Regions from separate parts of the Bacillus sp. NPDC094064 genome, predicted to be linked through region 2. Evidence: a T-box and tRNA genes for the amino acid it is inferred to sense, from the RefSeq annotation. Region 2 holds a T-box; the other holds one or more tRNA genes.
The links. A T-box is a leader RNA that pairs with one kind of tRNA and senses whether it is charged. The one in region 2 lies ahead of metG (methionine--tRNA ligase), so its partner is inferred to be a tRNA-Met.
Positions count from the first base shown of each region.

Region 1: it has a tRNA-Met gene. The T-box ahead of metG (methionine--tRNA ligase) is inferred to sense a tRNA for this amino acid. The anticodon was not compared.

Region 1 covers NZ_JBNNUI010000017.1:14,021-22,549, reverse strand. Annotated here, with positions in the region: gene ACQKNI_RS25480 (putative polysaccharide biosynthesis protein) at 1-612, shown strand, start outside; gene mazG (nucleoside triphosphate pyrophosphohydrolase) at 625-2,085, shown strand; gene ACQKNI_RS25470 (RNA-binding S4 domain-containing protein) at 2,100-2,375, shown strand; gene yabP (sporulation protein YabP) at 2,434-2,742, shown strand; gene yabQ (spore cortex biosynthesis protein YabQ) at 2,739-3,392, shown strand; gene divIC (cell division protein DivIC) at 3,389-3,748, shown strand; gene ACQKNI_RS25450 (S1 domain-containing RNA-binding protein) at 3,836-4,321, shown strand; tRNA gene ACQKNI_RS25445 (tRNA-Met) at 4,482-4,555, shown strand; tRNA gene ACQKNI_RS25440 (tRNA-Glu) at 4,569-4,640, shown strand; gene spoIIE (stage II sporulation protein E) at 4,900-7,371, shown strand; gene tilS (tRNA lysidine(34) synthetase TilS) at 7,626-8,529, shown strand, end outside.
Region 2 covers NZ_JBNNUI010000005.1:106,114-114,642, reverse strand. Annotated here, with positions in the region: gene nprB (neutral protease NprB) at 111-1,760, shown strand; gene ACQKNI_RS13320 (metal-sulfur cluster assembly factor) at 1,882-2,199, opposite strand; partial or broken gene ACQKNI_RS13315 (CHASE3 domain-containing protein) at 2,344-2,586, opposite strand; gene ACQKNI_RS13310 (class I SAM-dependent methyltransferase) at 3,071-3,889, opposite strand; T-box leader at 4,003-4,273, shown strand; gene metG (methionine--tRNA ligase) at 4,324-5,958, shown strand; gene ACQKNI_RS13300 (EamA family transporter) at 6,000-6,902, opposite strand; gene ACQKNI_RS13295 (sensor histidine kinase) at 7,041-8,477, opposite strand; gene ACQKNI_RS13290 (response regulator transcription factor) at 8,455-8,529, opposite strand, start outside.

The DNA.
Region 1 (8,529 bases), on a different contig from region 2:
GTAATTGGATTTGCAGCTGCCATTGGATTAACTTGTATTATTCAACCTACGAATATTATGTTGTTTGAAAATAGTGATGGATCAGATGTTTTATCCATTTTATCTTTATCTATTTTATTTAGTTCATTGTCAATTACAACCGCTTCTATTTTACAAGGTTTGGGACAAACGTTAAAACCAGCAATATTTGTTGTATTTGGGGGTAGTTTAAAGTTAGCCTTAAACTACATACTAATGCCGCATTTTGGTGTGAAGGGAGCTGCAATTGCAACCTTAGTTGCGCTAATTGTCATTTCAATGCTAAATAGTGTACTACTTATGCGAGCAGTATCGGAATCGCTTATCGATAAGCGGAATATGCTAGGTGTAGTTATTAGTGGTATTGGTATGGGATTTGTATTAATAATGTTTATCCGTGTGTTGCAAATGTCTGGATTAGTAATTGATGCAGGGCATAGAGGAATTGCAACACTTGAAGCGTTATTAGGTGTAGCCATCGGCGGATCAACATATTTGTTTTTCATTTTAAAATTACGTGTATTTACAAAAAAAGAGCTAGGAACTGTTATGAAACAAGAGAAAAAAGAAGGTTCATTGAAGAAGAGTGGATAGAGGTGGCAGATTGTGAGTGGAATCATTACTATTTTGGGCCTAGGTGCTGGTGAGTTAGATCAGTTAACGATGGGTGTATATCGAAAAATAAAAGAAGCGGATCATATGTTTGTTAGAACGAAGGAACATCCCGTTATAGAAGAATTAGAGAGCGAAGGTATACAATATACGGCTTTTGACAATGTATATGAAGCGCATGATACATTTGAAATTGTATATGAAACAATTGCGAATACATTGCTAGAACAAGCTAAAGGTACAGAAATCATCTACGCTGTTCCAGGGCACCCGCTAGTAGCGGAAAGAACAGTTCAGCTACTGTTGGAAAAAGGAGAAATAGCAAATGTTGAAGTGCGGATTGAAGGTGGACAAAGCTTCCTTGATCCGATGTTCGCAAGTCTGAAAATCGATCCGATTGAAGGGTTCCAACTAATTGACGCTACATCATTTGAAAGAGGGCAATTAGAATTACGTCAACATTTAATCTTTTGCCAAGTGTATGATGCGTTCGTTGCTTCAGATGTGAAGTTAACATTAATGGAAATGTTACCGGATGATTATGAAGTGTATATCGTAACAGCTGCAGGAACTTCGTTCGAACAAGTTAAAAAGGTACCATTGTACATGTTAGATCATGAAACAGAATTGAATAATTTAACGAGTGTATATGTACCACCAGTTCAGGAACGTGCGTCCTTGTATCAACAGTTTGATGTGCTTAGAGAAATTATTGCAGACCTTCGTGGGCCAAATGGTTGTCCGTGGGATAAAAAGCAAACACATCAATCTTTAAAGAAGTATTTAATTGAGGAAGCTTATGAAGTATTAGAAGCAATTGATGAAGAGGACGATGATCATTTAGTAGAGGAACTAGGCGATGTATTATTACAAGTTATGCTTCATGCCCAAATTGGGGAGGATGAAGGTTGGTTCTCTATAGATGATATTATTCGAACTCTATCTGAGAAAATGGTTCGTCGCCATCCACATGTATTTGGAAATACGGATGTAAATAATGCCGATGAAGTGATTGCTAATTGGGAAGAAATTAAAAAACAAGAAAAAGGATCTGTGAAAGAATCTGTTTTAAATGGAGTTCCAAAAAGTTTGCCGCAGCTACTACGTGCTTATGAAATTCAGAAGGAAGCCGGCAAGGTAGGATTTGATTGGGCAGATGTGCAACCGATGATTGAAAAAGCCATAGAAGAATGGCAAGAGTTCCAACAAGAAGTTGTGAACATGGATGTGGAAAAGATGTTAGGTGAATTTGGTGATTTATTATTTGCGTTTGTTAATATAGCCCGCCATTATAAAATAGACCCAGAAGAGGCGTTACGTTCAACTAATGAGAAATTTATCGGTCGTTTTTTATACATGGAAGCAAAAGTAGCTGAAATGAATAAAGAAATGCAAGATTTATCACTAGAACAGTTAGATGTTTTATGGGAAGAGGCAAAACAAACAGAGCGTTAATAGGGGGATTTTATATGCGTCTAGATAAGTTTTTAAAAGTATCACGTTTAATTAAAAGAAGAACATTAGCGAAAGAAGTAGCTGACCAAGGAAGAATATCAATTAATGGTCAAGTGGCAAAAGCAAGTTCAGATGTGAAAGTGGCTGATGAATTAACAATTCGTTTTGGTCAAAAAATAGTAACTGTAAAAATAAATGAATTGAAAGAAACGACTAAAAAAGAAGATGCAGCAAATATGTATAGCTTAATTCGCGAAGAAAAAGTAAAAGCGGAAGAAGGCTTGTTCTAAAATTGGTTATCCTTCCATACATTACTATTAGCTAGTATAAATCTATGGGGGGATTTACGTGAATAATGGTTACTCACCTATGTCTTCTAATCAACAAAACGTTTCTGTAGAGCATGATATTGTTATGCGTGGCAGGCGTGTAATCGATATTACTGGTGTAAAGCAGGTAGAGAGTTTTGATAGCGAAGAGTTTTTACTCGAGACTGTAATGGGTTTTTTAACAATTCGTGGTCAAAATTTACAAATGAAAAATTTAGATGTAGAAAAAGGTGTTGTATCGATTAAAGGTAAAGTTCATGAAATGCTGTATATTGATGAGAATCAAGGGGAGAAAACTAAAGGTTTCTTTAGTAAGTTGTTTAAATGAGTCTAACAATTCAGCTGTATACAATGCTTTCAATGATTGGAATGGGTGCTTGGATTGGAGCGTCTTTAGATACATATCAACGGTTTTTAAAGCGTTCAGAACGTAAACGTTGGCTTGTATTTATACATGATATACTATTTTGGATTGTCCAAGCATTATTCGTTTTCTATGTATTGCTTCTTGTAAATGAGGCTGAACTACGTATATATGTGTTTTTGGCATTATTATGTGGTTTTGCAGCATATCAAAGCATGTTGAAAGCATTATACATGAAGATGTTAAATTTTCTCATCTATATTTTTGTACAAACAACACACTTTTTTGTTCGAATTATACAGCTACTCGTGATAAAACCTGTTATTATTATAGCGCAGCTATTTATTGCATTTATATTATTCTTATTTCGTATACTGCTTTCAATTGGACATGTGTTATGGAAAATGGTGATTTGGATATTACTTTTCATATGGAAAGTTTTTTTCTGGCCTGTTCGATTTATTGCTTCGCTCATATGGAAACTTCTCCCTAATCGTGTTAAACTTTTTATAATGAAACATGTAGGGTTCCTGCAATATATAGCAAAATTGAAGGGACATATCTTCCAATTATGGGAGCGTATAAAAAAGAAGTTAGGGGGACCTCGGAAATGAGGGAACTGAGACAAAGAACAATCGAAAAACAGAGTCCAAATCCTGTTAAAGAGCATATAATACAAACGGATGAGAACAGGAAGCGACTTTATCGCCGTTTAGCGGTTTTTCTTGTCTTTGCTTTTACAATTATTGCGAGTATTAGTGTAACGTTTTATCAACAAAACAGTTCCATTAAAGCAAAAGAAGCAAAAGTTAAGGACATGAAAAAAGAACTGGATTCATTAACGAATAAAGAAAAGAGTCTAAAAGACGAAGTTCAAAAGTTAAATGATGAAGAGTACGTATTAAAGATTGCTAGAAGGGATTATTTCTTCTCTGGAAAAGGGGAGATAATTTTTCCTGTTTCTAAGTAGAGTATGTCTTATTGACACTATATTTTAGGATTATATATAATAAAGTAAAATTTGACTTTTTAACCACTAAGGAGGAGCATTTTTTTTATGTCAATCGAGGTAGGCAGCAAGTTACAGGGTAAAGTAACAGGTATTACAAATTTTGGGGCTTTTGTGGAGCTGCCAGAAGGCTTAACAGGTCTTGTTCATATTAGTGAAGTTGCTGATAATTATGTGAAAGATATTAACGATCACTTAAAAGTGGGCGACCAAGTAGAAGTAAAAGTTATTAACGTTGAAAAAGATGGCAAGATTGGTCTATCTATTAAGAAAGCGAAAGAGCGCGAAAAAACAGAAGGAGATCGTCCACGTGGTGAATATCAACGCGGTGGTGATCAACAACGTTCTGGACGTCCACAACGTAATAATCGTTCTTTCAATAGAGATAATCGCGGTGGCGGTAACGACCGAGCTCCAAAAGAAACATTTGAGCAAAAGATGGCGCGCTTTTTAAAAGATAGTGAAGATCGTTTAACTTCTTTAAAGCGTAACACAGAATCTAAACGTGGTGGCCGTGGCGCACGTCGCGGATAATACGACCGTTTAATTCTTGACATATAGAGAGGTACCCAGAGCGATTGCTCGGGGTGCTTTTTTATATGGGAAAATATATTTTTAAAAAAGTTTTCAAGATGTGTTGACTTTAAATTGTATCTGATGTAAGATACTAATTGTCCGTTAAATAAGACGACATGGCGGTGTAGCTCAGCTGGCTAGAGCGTACGGTTCATACCCGTGAGGTCGGGGGTTCGATCCCCTCCGCCGCTATATTTATTTTAACGGCCCGTTGGTCAAGTGGTTAAGACACCGCCCTTTCACGGCGGTAACACGGGTTCGAATCCCGTACGGGTCATCTAAAAAGATCATGCAAATGTGCATGATCTTTTTTTGTTAAATAAATTAAGATATACAATACTTCTACAAAATTATCCTATATTTTCTGAATGTTCAATCAAAATATTAGGGATAAATTACATACTGTGTATATATGTAGAGTTATTTCAAATAAAAAGTCGAACGATTATAAAAGTGAAAACTGTTGTTTTGACAAAAATCCCAATAATCATCTTTTATAATGACAGTAATTAAACTATGCAGGTGGTGTTAAAAATATGCCTAAAGCAGGAAGGAATACTATGAATACAAGTGCATTGGCAATGGATGAGAGTCAGCTTGGAACAATAAAGTGGACGAGTAAGTTGCGAATGAAGTTTGAACAGGTTTTCTTTAGATGGGGATTTATTATTGTTGTTATTGGTTTTCTTTTGGGACGAGCATATATATTAACAAACATTTTACCGTTTGCACTGCCATTTTTTGCTGCTGTTTATGTTATGAAGCGGGATAAAATGCCGCTCGCGTTCTTAGCTCTAATGGGAGGAGCGCTTTCCGTTTCGATAGATAATTTATTTTTTACTTTTGCATCTATTTTTACTTTCTTCATTTATAATATCTTCTTTAGTCGATTTACACGTAAAACGGTCGGACTTGTTCCATTCCAAGTATTTATCTCCGCATTAACCGCACACTTAGTTGTTGTCTATTTTGCACAACAGACTGTCACCATGTACGATTTACTTGTTAGTACGATTGAGGCGGGGCTTAGCTTTGTATTAACTATGATATTTTTACAAAGTGTTCCGCTTTTAGTAGAAAGGAAAGGAAAACAACAAGCATTAGAGACAGAAGAAATAGTTTGTTTAATTATATTACTAGCATCTGTATTAACGGGTACAACAGATTGGTTTGTATATGATGCTTCGATTCAACATATTTTCACTAGGTATTTAGTACTAGTGTTTGCATTTATTGCTGGCGCTGCCACCGGTTCTACAGTGGGGGTTGTTACTGGATTAATATTAAGTTTAGCGAATGTGTCTAGCTTGTCTCAGCTTAGTTTACTTGCCTTTTCTGGATTACTTGGTGGGTTGTTAAAAGAAGGGAAGCGTCTAGGTGTTAGTTTAGGTTTATTAATTGGGACAAGCTTGATTACGCTATATGTAGACAAGCAAACAAATATCGTAACAACTTTAATTGAATCTGGTGTGGCGATTATGTTCTTCTTATTAACGCCGAAACTTGTTGTGGATCGTATTGCTAAATTTATGCCAGGTACACAGGAACATTCGCAAGATCAACAACAATATCTAAGAAGAATGCGTGATGTTACAGCGAACAAAATTAATCAATTTGCAAATGTGTTTGCCGCTTTATCTAATAGCTTTTCTGTATATGGGTACGTGGAGGAGGAAGATAAGGAGACAGAGGCGGATTTGTTCTTAAGTACAATTACTGCAAAAACATGTCAAACATGTTTTAAAAAGGATCAATGCTGGGTAGTTAATTTCGATAAAACATACGATTATATGAAACAAATCATGAATGAAACAGAAGAAGGGACGTTACAACATAATCGGAAGTTAGTTCGTGAATGGGACAAGCATTGTGTGCGAGGAAAAAAAGTGACAGATTTAGTAGCGGGCGAATTAGATCACTTCTATGAAGGACAGAAATTACGAAAACAAATGAAAGAAAATCGTAGAATAGTAGCGGAACAATTATTAGGTGTATCGAAAGTTATGGAGGATTTCGCTAAGGAAATACAAAAAGAACGAGAAAATCATCAAGTACAGGAAGAACAGATTTTGCAAGCGTTTCGTGATTTCGGTGTAGAAGTGGAGCATGTTGATATTTATTGTTTGGATAGAGGGAGCATTGATATTGAAATGTTGATTCCGGCTGCATCTAATGAACATGGAGAATGTGAAAAATTAGTTGCGCCGATGCTTTCTGATATTCTAAAAGAAAATATCGTTGTGAAGCATGAAGAAAAATCTTCTTATCCAAATGGGCACAGTTTAATATCATTTGGTTCAGCAAAGACGTACTCTCTTGATACAGGGTTGGCCACAGCTGCAAAAGGTGGTGGGTTCGTTTCGGGTGATTCTTATGCGATGATGGATTTAAGTGTCGGTAAGTATGCGCTTGCGATTAGTGATGGTATGGGAAATGGGCAAAGAGCTCATATGGAGAGTAAGGAAACGGTAAAATTATTACAAAAAATACTTCAATCAGGTATTGATGAGGAAATAGCAATTAAATCTATTAATTCAATTCTTTCTTTAAGAACGACAGAAGAGATGTTTACGACGTTGGACTTAGCTATGGTAGATTTACGGGATGCGAGTGCAAAGTTTTTAAAGATTGGATCAACGCCGAGCTTTGTTAAGCGCGCAAATAATATTTTGAAAATTGAGGCAAGTAATTTGCCAATGGGAATTATTGAAGATGTTGAAGTTGATGTGGTGGGTGAGCAATTAAAAACAGGCGATATCCTTATTATGATGAGCGATGGGATTTTTGAGGGAGCGCAACATGTGGAAAATCATGAACTATGGATGAAACGAAAAATTAAAGAATTGCAAACCGAAGATCCGCAAGAAATTGCAGATATTATTATGGAGGAAGTAATTCGATCTGGTGATGGTTATATAAACGACGATATGACTATTGTTGTGGCGAAAGTAAAGAAAAATATGCCGAAGTGGGCTACGATTCCAATTGTAGGGATGCAGGCGCAATAAAGAATTGCTTTATTCAATGGGGGTGTTTGGCCACTACTGATTAATATAGTCTATTTACAAAAAAACCTAGGTGGATGCCTAGGTTTTTTGCTTTAAAAGATAATGTTATTATTTTTGTGAATATACATGAAGGATGTAAGATAAAAATGTAATTTTTGTATATCTTTTTTTTGCACAATGTTTGTAAAAGTTGTACCATTATAGACAAGGTAACTAACGTTGCTGTTCTTGTTTAATGAAAGGTGATTACGAAGTTGAAAGATACATTTGTTGAAAAGGTAGATGACTTTGTAAAGCAGCATGATGTATTAAAGGAACGTTCAACAATTGTTGTAGGAGTTTCTGGTGGTCCTGACTCTTTGGCTCTTTTATATTATTTGTTAGAAAAAAGAGAGGCAAAACAGTTGAAAATTGTAGTAGCGCATGTAGACCATATGTTTAGAGGCGATGAATCTCATGAGGACCTACAGTTTGTGCAGAGTCTTTGTAAAGGGCTGGGAGTTATTTGTGAAACGATAAGAATTAACGTGTCGCAATATCAACAGCAATACGGGATGAATGCGCAGGTTGCTGCTAGAGAATGCAGATATGCATTTTTGGAAAGAATAATGAAGGAATATGATGCGAGATATGTAGCTCTTGGGCATCATGGAGATGATCAAGTAGAGACAATTTTAATGCGTCTTGTACGAGGGAGTACTCCAAAAGGGTATGCAGGAATTGCAGTGAAGCGTCCTTTTCATAATGGATATTTAATTAGGCCTTTACTTGGAGTAACGAAGGAAGAAATTATTGATTACTGTAATAAGCTAAATGTAATTCCCCGTATAGATCCGAGTAATAAAAAGGAAGTATATACAAGGAATCGATTACGTAAATATGTTCTTCCTCATTTGAAAGAAGAAAACCCACAAGTGCATGAGAAATTTCAAAAATTTAGCGTGCAGATGCAAGAGGATGAGGCGTATTTGCAGGAATTAGCTTTTGAGAAAATGAATAAAGTAATTACAAAAAAAAGTGATAAACAAATTAGCTTATCAATTCCTGCCTTCGAATCCATGTCTTTGCCTTTACAAAGGAGAGGGATTCAACTAATATTAAACTATCTTTATGAATATAAGATTCCGTCTTCTCTTTCTTCTATACATATTGACAAAG
Region 2 (8,529 bases):
ATTGGAATTGTCAGAAAACACTTTCTCAAATTTCAGGGAGAGGTATTAACTGGAAAAACGAGAATTGTATAAAAGTGTCAAAAATCTTTATGGGAATGGGGAATGTTATAGTGAAAAAGCAAGTCATTTCATCAGCATTAGCGTTAACTGTTATCGCCGGGGGATTTGGAACATTTGGAGCAACGACAACGAAAGCAGAAGAACAAAAAATTCAATATCATCAAGAGTTTAAAACACCTGCATACATAGGTGAAGAATGGAAAGCACCGGAAGGCCTAGATAAAAAAGAAACGGTCTTTCAATATTTAGAAAGTAAAAAAGATATGTTTAAACTAGCAGGAAACATTGATAAACATTTCAATGTTGTTGGGGAAGAGAAGGATGCTGAATCTGGCACGACACATGTGAAGTTAGTTGAGAAACATAATAATATTCCTGTGTATGGTTCAGACCAAACTGTTACGCTAGATAAAGAGAATAATGTAAAGGCATTCTTCGGACAAGTTATTCCGAATTTAGAGGATAAAAATATTCCTACCTTTGCAAGTATTAGTGCGGAGCAAGCAGAAACAATTGCAAAGGCAGATATAGAGAAAGAGATTGGTCAAGTAAAGAATTATGATGGTGTGAAAAAAGATTTATTTGTGTATGAAAAAGATGGAAATTACTATCTTGCTTACTTAGTTAAGGCATCGATTTCAAAACCAGCTCCAGGCTATTGGCACTACTTTGTAGATGCAACAAATGGAAATGTGATTGAGAAATATAACGCTGTAGATAACATTACAGGATTTGGCTATGGAGTATTAGGCGCTAGACAATCATTTGAAATTGCTCAAGATGAGAAGACAGGAGCATTCAACTTATTTGATGGGAAACGAGGACAAGGTGTCCATACATTTGATGCAGAGAATATGGATGAAAACTGGTTTAATTTATTCTCACAATGGCTTGGATATACAGGAGAAGAAGTTGAAAGTAAATCTAAGTTCTTCGAAGATAAAGCGGCAGTTGATGCGCATGTGAATGCAGGAAAAGTATATGATTACTACAAAAAGACATTTAACCGTAACTCTTTCGATGATAAAGGTGCGAAACTTATTTCTACTGTTCACGTAGGGGAATCTTGGAATAACGCAGCTTGGAATGGTATACAAATGATGTATGGTGATGGAGATGGAAAGACTTTCATTCCGTTATCTGCTGGACTTGATGTTATCGGTCACGAATTAACACATGCTGTAACTGAACATACAGCAAATCTTGTTTATAAAAATGAATCAGGTGCGTTAAATGAATCGTTATCTGATATTATGGGTGTTATGGTTGAGAAGAAGAGCTGGGATTTAGGTGCAGACATTTATACACCTGGCAAACCTGGTGATGCACTTCGTTCTCTGAAAGATCCAGCATCTATTCCAAACCCATTAAAACCAAGTGAAGGCTACCCAGATCATTACAATAAACGCTATACTGGAACAGCTGATAATGGCGGCGTTCATATTAACAGTAGTATTAACAATAAAGCTGCGTATTTAGTATCAGAGGGCGGCACACATTACAATGTGAAAGTAACTGGGGTGGGTCGTGAAGCAACAGAGAAAATTTACTACCGTGCTCTTACTAAATATTTAACTGCAAACTCTGATTTCAAAATGATGCGCCAGGCAGCAATTCAGTCAGCAGAAGATTTATATGGTAAAAACTCTAAAGCTGTACAAGCTGTAACGAAAGCTTATGATGCTGTAGGCGTAAAATAATAAGAGAAAAAGACCTGACTTATGCCGTCAGGTCTTTTCTTTATCCGGCAAACGCCCGATTGGTGAAGGCTAATAATCAGTGGGGGATGAACACCCCTGACTGATTAAAGTTTCACTTTATTTAGTCACGAATACCTAATGCGATTTTCGCCATACGTGACATGCGTTCTTTAGACCACGGTGGATTCCAAACGACATTTACTTCTATTTCATTTACTTCAGGTACATTCGTTGCTAATACTTTTTTAACGTCTGCTATGATTTGACCAGCCATTGGACAACCGATGGAAGTCATTGTCATCGTAATGACAGCATTATTATTTTCATCTGCGGTAACATCATAAACTAATCCAAGATTGATGATATCAACCCCTAGTTCAGGGTCAATAACAGCCTCTAAGTTTGCAAATAATTTATTTTCAAATGCCTCTTGTGACATAAGGAGTACCTCCTATATATTAATGATATCGATTCTCATTATAACGGAATTGTGTATAATGTGCAGGAAATGAGCTCAAAAATATCTCTTTTGGAGGAGGGATATTTTTTTGAACAGCTATTCGGTTTTAAAATGAGATACGAGTTGGTCTAATTCGACTTTATCATGTTGTAGTAAATAACCTCTTAAAGCAGAAAGCTGTACTTGATAAGCGTCCCCGCGCTCTTTTAATTCAGTTGCAAGAGGTGAAATTTCTTGTTGTAATGCTTCAGCTTTATGTGACTGATCGATGGCGAAGTATAAAATGAAAGTTAAGACGATGCCGAATAAAGCACAAATCGTTCCCATCATGAACATAAGTTTTTTTCTAATACTGAAAAAATTCATGTGATAAAAAAATCCTCCTTTTTAAAATCTTAGTATTATAATTAATAGATGTAAAATCAAAAGAAAGCTTTACTCCAGTTGGAATAAAGCTTTCTTCTTTCCTTTAGGCATTATAGCAGACAGAATTAGAGAGAGAAAGATATATTTTAACGCATTATCCGAAAAAGGTCTCTTTCCTCAAGCGGGTGAAAGGTGACAGATTGATAGGGGGAATTGTTCTTGAAATGTATATATTTGTATATTTGGAGATTGATAAATAAATATTAAAAATGCTATTGTAATTTGAAATAACATCATGTATACTTCTAATTAGTTGATAATGATTATCGGTATCAACTAAAGACATTACTCTTCGTTATGTTGGTCATACCCCTTTTTGACGACGTAAGTCAGAGACAAAATGTTGAAATATCTTGTGTCCTATTCTACAGAATTATGGTAATCTCCAACCTCAACTTATATGCGTAAGCATGCAAAAAGGATCCTATCCGTGAAGGGATCCTTTTTTGCATGCTGTCGCAATTAATGTATATAGACCGGGCACGCGTTCTTCAATTCCTTCGGGTGCAGTAGAAGGGAATACCCACTTTTGATGAGACCCGTGTTCTTCAACTAGTTTTTCAATTTTAAAATGTTCTTCCGCAAGTGTTGTAATAATTTCTCCTAGCGTCCAGCGACGGATGGTTGTTTTCGGTAACGATTCTTTCTGCGCTTCTGTAAGAAGGATGCTGTAAGCAACATCATCTTCAATTAATTCTTCATCGAAATAATTTCCATTGGCCCGAAATGATGGGTGGTCTACTCCTAGCAGTTTTGTATACATTGGATGATAATCGCGAAGGATAAGTGTTCCATTTCTTTTTAGTAAAGTAGCAATTTTTTGAAAGAGCGGTTTTAAATCTAGAAAGTAATGAAGTACACCAAGTTCTAGTAATACGATATCAAATGATTCGGAGAGCTGCGCATTTAATATATCAGAAACGACATACTGGATAGAGATACCTGCAGCTTCTGCGAGCTCATTTGCATATTTTGCATTACTTGCTGAAATATCAACAACCGTTACGTCAGCTCCTAAGAGAGCGAGAGCAACGGCTTTATTGCCTTTTGACCCGAGTAAATTAATAATACGTTTTCCTTTTGGAGATTGTATGTAAGGTAAATAGTGATCTACTTCGCGCACGGGATCTTCCATGAGCTTTTTAGCATAATCAGCTGGTGCACCGTGGCGATTTGTCCAAGCTTCATAAGCAGCTGCATTCCAGCTCTTTTCATTTATAGCGCTTAGTTGTTTTTGATTCAATAGTATCACTCCTTTCGTGAACGTATAGGTATTCGGTGGGTGGAGGGAATTTCCTGTTTTTTTGAAATATAATTTGATTTTTCTGTTATTTAGTCGTAAAATACGTGTTATACGTAAAAGCGTTGAAAAGGAAAAGTAGGATGAAAACATTCTTTCCAGAGAGCTTCGGTAGCTGAGAAGAAGCAAGAATATTCATTTGAACAATGGCCTTTGAGCTGCGTCCTGAACTTATCACATGATAATAGTAGGCGGCGACGAGAGTTGGTACTCGTTATCAAAACCACAGTATAAGAGCATAGAGCTCCGTACTTGTTAAGGCTAATTATGTGAGTGATTGGCGAAATAAGGTGGTACCGCGACTGTTTATACAGCCCCGCCCTTATCTTTTTTAAGATAGGGGTGGGGCTTTTTATATTGTAAAGGAGGAGTGTAAGATGAGTACTTTTATTGGAGGCGCTTGGCCGTATGCAAATGGTTCGTTACACCTTGGACATATTGCTAGTTTGTTACCTGGAGATATTTTAGCACGTTATTATAGGGCAAAAGGCGAGAATGTGTTGTATGTTTCAGGAAGTGATTGTAATGGAACACCAATTGCAATTCGGGCAAAACAAGAAGGTGTAACGGCGAAAGAAATTGCTGATAAGTATCATGAAGAATTCCAGCGATGTTTTCAGAATCTCGGTTTTACGTATGATTGTTATACACGTACAGATAGCGAGCACCATCATGAAACAGTTCAAAAAGTTTTTTTACGTTTATTAGAGGAAGGCCATATTCATAAAAAAACAGTGGAACAAGCATATTGCGAAACGTGTACGCAGTTTTTACCAGATCGTTACGTAGAAGGAATTTGTCCTCATTGTCATGAAGCAGCAAGAGGAGATCAATGTGATGCTTGTTCAGCCATTTTAGATCCACTCGATTTGTTAGAAAAGAAATGTAAGTTATGTGGTAGTACGCCATCTGTACAGGAAACAGAGCATTTCTATTTCGCATTGCATACATTTCAGGAGCAAATTAAAGGAGCTGTAGAAATCGCAAAACAAAACGGAACATGGCGTGACAATGCCATTCAGCTAACAGAAAGATATGTAAAGGAAGGGTTACAAGATAGAGCCGTGTCACGAGATTTACCAATCGGGGTTCCAATTCCAGTAGAAGGATATGAAGGTAAGAAAGTTTACGTATGGATTGAAGCAGTGACAGGTTATTATTCAGCGAGTAAACATTGGGCTGAAGAAACAGGAAAAGATGATCGAGAGTTTTGGGATAGAGATGCAAAAACATATTATGTACATGGGAAGGATAATATTCCATTTCACTCCATCATTTGGCCAGCGGTATTACTCGGAATAGGTGAGGAAGCAATCCCGCACCATATCGTTTCGAATGAATATTTAACAGTAGAAAAAAGAAAGTTATCGACAAGTAAAAACTGGGCAGTATGGATACCTGACATATTGGAACGATACGATCCAGATTCTATTCGTTACTTTTTGACAGTCAATGCACCAGAAAATCGTGACACTGACTTTTCATGGCGCGAATTCATTTACAGCCATAATAGTGAATTGTTAGGGGCGTATGGAAACTTCGTGAACCGGACATTAAAGTTTGTTGAAAAATATTATGGTGGCATTGTGCCGAAGGGAACTATCAATGTAGAGCTGAAAGATAAAGTAGAAGGATTATATAAAAATGTAGGAGAGGCGATTGAGCAAACAAAATTCAAGGTGGCGTTAGAGACAATATTTGAGGCAGTACGTTTTGCAAATAAATACTTTGATGAGAGGCAGCCTTGGAAACAAAGGGAAGATGATCCAGCTTCATGTGAAGAAACCATTTATAATTGTGTTTATCTTATCGCTAATTTTGCAAATCTCCTTGAGCCATTTTTACCATTTTCAAGTGAAAGAGTTCGAAACACATTGTCGATTGTAAAACGAAATTGGGAACCTCAACATACGTTGCCGGATAGAATTGATAGCGTGCAGCCATTATTTGAACGAATCGATGTAAAACAAATTGAGCGTGAGGTAGAGAAGCTGCATGGAGCGGTAAAGTGAAATGTAGAAAAAGACCTTTCAAATAAATGAAAGGTCTTTTGTCATGCGCTATGCACACTACTATGTTTCTTTCTTTTTTTAGCTGTAAGCAGCTGAGGAGTGAAAATCCCAATCAATATAAAAATAATCCCAATCCACTGCATGAACGTTACGACTTCATGTACAAGTGTAATAGAAGCGATAATGGCCGTTGGTAATTCAGCTGCTCCTAATATTGTGCCAAGCCCTGTTCCAACTTTCGGTACACCGATGGAAAAACAAATGACAGGTACAACAACACCGAACAATCCAAGGAAGAACGCATATTTCCATAGACCAGCTTGTAGGGCACCATCTGTTAAAAAGGTTGGCGGGAAGAATAGGCATACGATCAGAGTAGCGCTTGTTGTCATAAGAAAGCTTTTCGTATAAGGCGGAACATCTGTAGCGACGCGCCCACTTGCAAAAACATAGAATGAAAAAGAGACAGCGGCTAATAGTCCAAAGATAATCCCTTTTGTAGAAAAATTTTGTTCGAGGCCGTCAAAGATACCACCTGCAAACAATGTACCAGTAAATAAAATAATGATAGATATAACTTTCTCACGGCTTGGAAATGTTCGATTTGCAATTGCTTCGATAACTACACCAATCCAAGTGAACTGGAAGAGTAGGACGACAGCGATAGATGCTGGTAGTTCTTCTACAGAAATAGCATAGAAAATCCCAGTCATACTCATCGTTGTTCCGACTGTTAGTAAGGAAAAGAATTGCTTTTTTGTTACTGTATGACGTGAAAAGAAAAGAACGAGTAAAAGTAGTCCAATCCATCCGAAGACATATTGTCCTCCTAATAGTTGCTGTGCTGAAAAGCCATCAATGAATCCAAGTTTGAAAATAGTTGAAAGTACGCCGTAGCTACAAGCGCCGAATAAAACGAGTAATGAATACTTAAACTTCTCCATAAAAATCCTCCTTATAAATAATAAAAAACGCCCGCTATCCAAAAAGGATAACGGGCGAACGAAACAGAGTAAGACACTCTACAAAATTCCGCCATTCATACGAAGTATGAATTTGGGGTATGAAATTAGAGTTGGTTTTTACATTGCTTTTGGGAATACGATGGAGCATTTTACACCTTGAGGTGTGTTTTGTATTCCATAAGGAAACTGATGTTTATCTAATATTTGTTTTACAATATATAACCCAAGACCACTACCTTGTACTAATCCATGTTTGCAAGGGTTTGCGCGATAGAATGGCTCAAATAAATGAGCAAGTTTATCCTCATCGATTTGTGAACCTGTATTTAATACTTCTAATGCGTAACCGTTTGGCTTTTCATAAAGCTTTATATATACATGCTGATGATCAATTGTATAATGAATTGCATTTGAAATAATGTTAAAAATAGCAGTTTGAATAAATTTAGGGTCAGCTAAAATTTGTACATCTTGTTTAATATTAGATTGAACATGTAATTGTTTTACAGATACAAAATAATCTACTTTCTTCATAACATCCTCAATAATAGTAGTTAATGAAATAACTTCTAAATTCGGTTTAAATTGAGGGTTTTGTATTTTGGATAATTCTGACATTTTTTCCGTTAATACGTTAATATCTTGCATCATTTCGTAGGAGCGTTTTAAATACTTATCTCTATCTTTATAAGCTCCGATTCCGTGAATCATGCCATCTAGTTGTCCCATAACGGCTGCGATTGGTGTTTTTAATTCATGGGATACCATAGACATAAATTCTTTACGAGATTGTTCTAATTGTTGTTCCTTTTTGAGCTCATTTCTTAAATCTTGATTACTTTCATGTAAATTCTTCACAATATTTGGTACTTGTGAAGCAGCGACTTGTAAATTAAAATCTGTTTGATCTGTATGTTGGTTCAGTGCCTTTTTATCTGAGAAATCAAGATTCATAATATCTTTTAACGCATCGCTCATATATTGAAAAGGTTTGGCAATTAGTTTTGCATAAATTAAAGATCCGAGCAGAGATAATGCAAGCATTGTCGCGCCAATACGCGGAGCTAATTGCTGCAGTGCATCTGCTAATTTTGGATTATCATTTGTATCATTTGTTTTACTTGCTGCCGTTTGTTTATGTAAGGCATCATTGTTAGCGACTTTCTTTTCCGCTTCTGTAAGTGGCACATTAGCGCTATTTTCCCCCGAAATACTTTGTGCATGTTCTTTTGCTTTTACAGTTTGGCTAGGCTGCAAAAGGTGATTGATAGCTCTAGAGAGTGTTTTATAGTCTATAATAGAAGATTGAAAATTAAACATGTTACTCTCTGAAACAGCTGTATTTTGATTCGTTTTACTTTGTTCGTTTTGTTTGTCTGAATCCGCATGTTCTGTAGTCTGCGTTCCATTTGCAAAATGTTCTTTATCATAGTTTGAAGCTAGAAAATAAATAATTTGATAAAGACAAAATGATAAAAGAATACAAAATAATAAGGTTTTGATGAAAATATTTTTGGTGATGTTGTTTTTGCTACGATTCGATTTTGTAGCCAATGCCTTTCACCGTTTTAATATAAGGAATTCCTAATTTTTTTCGTAAGTTTTT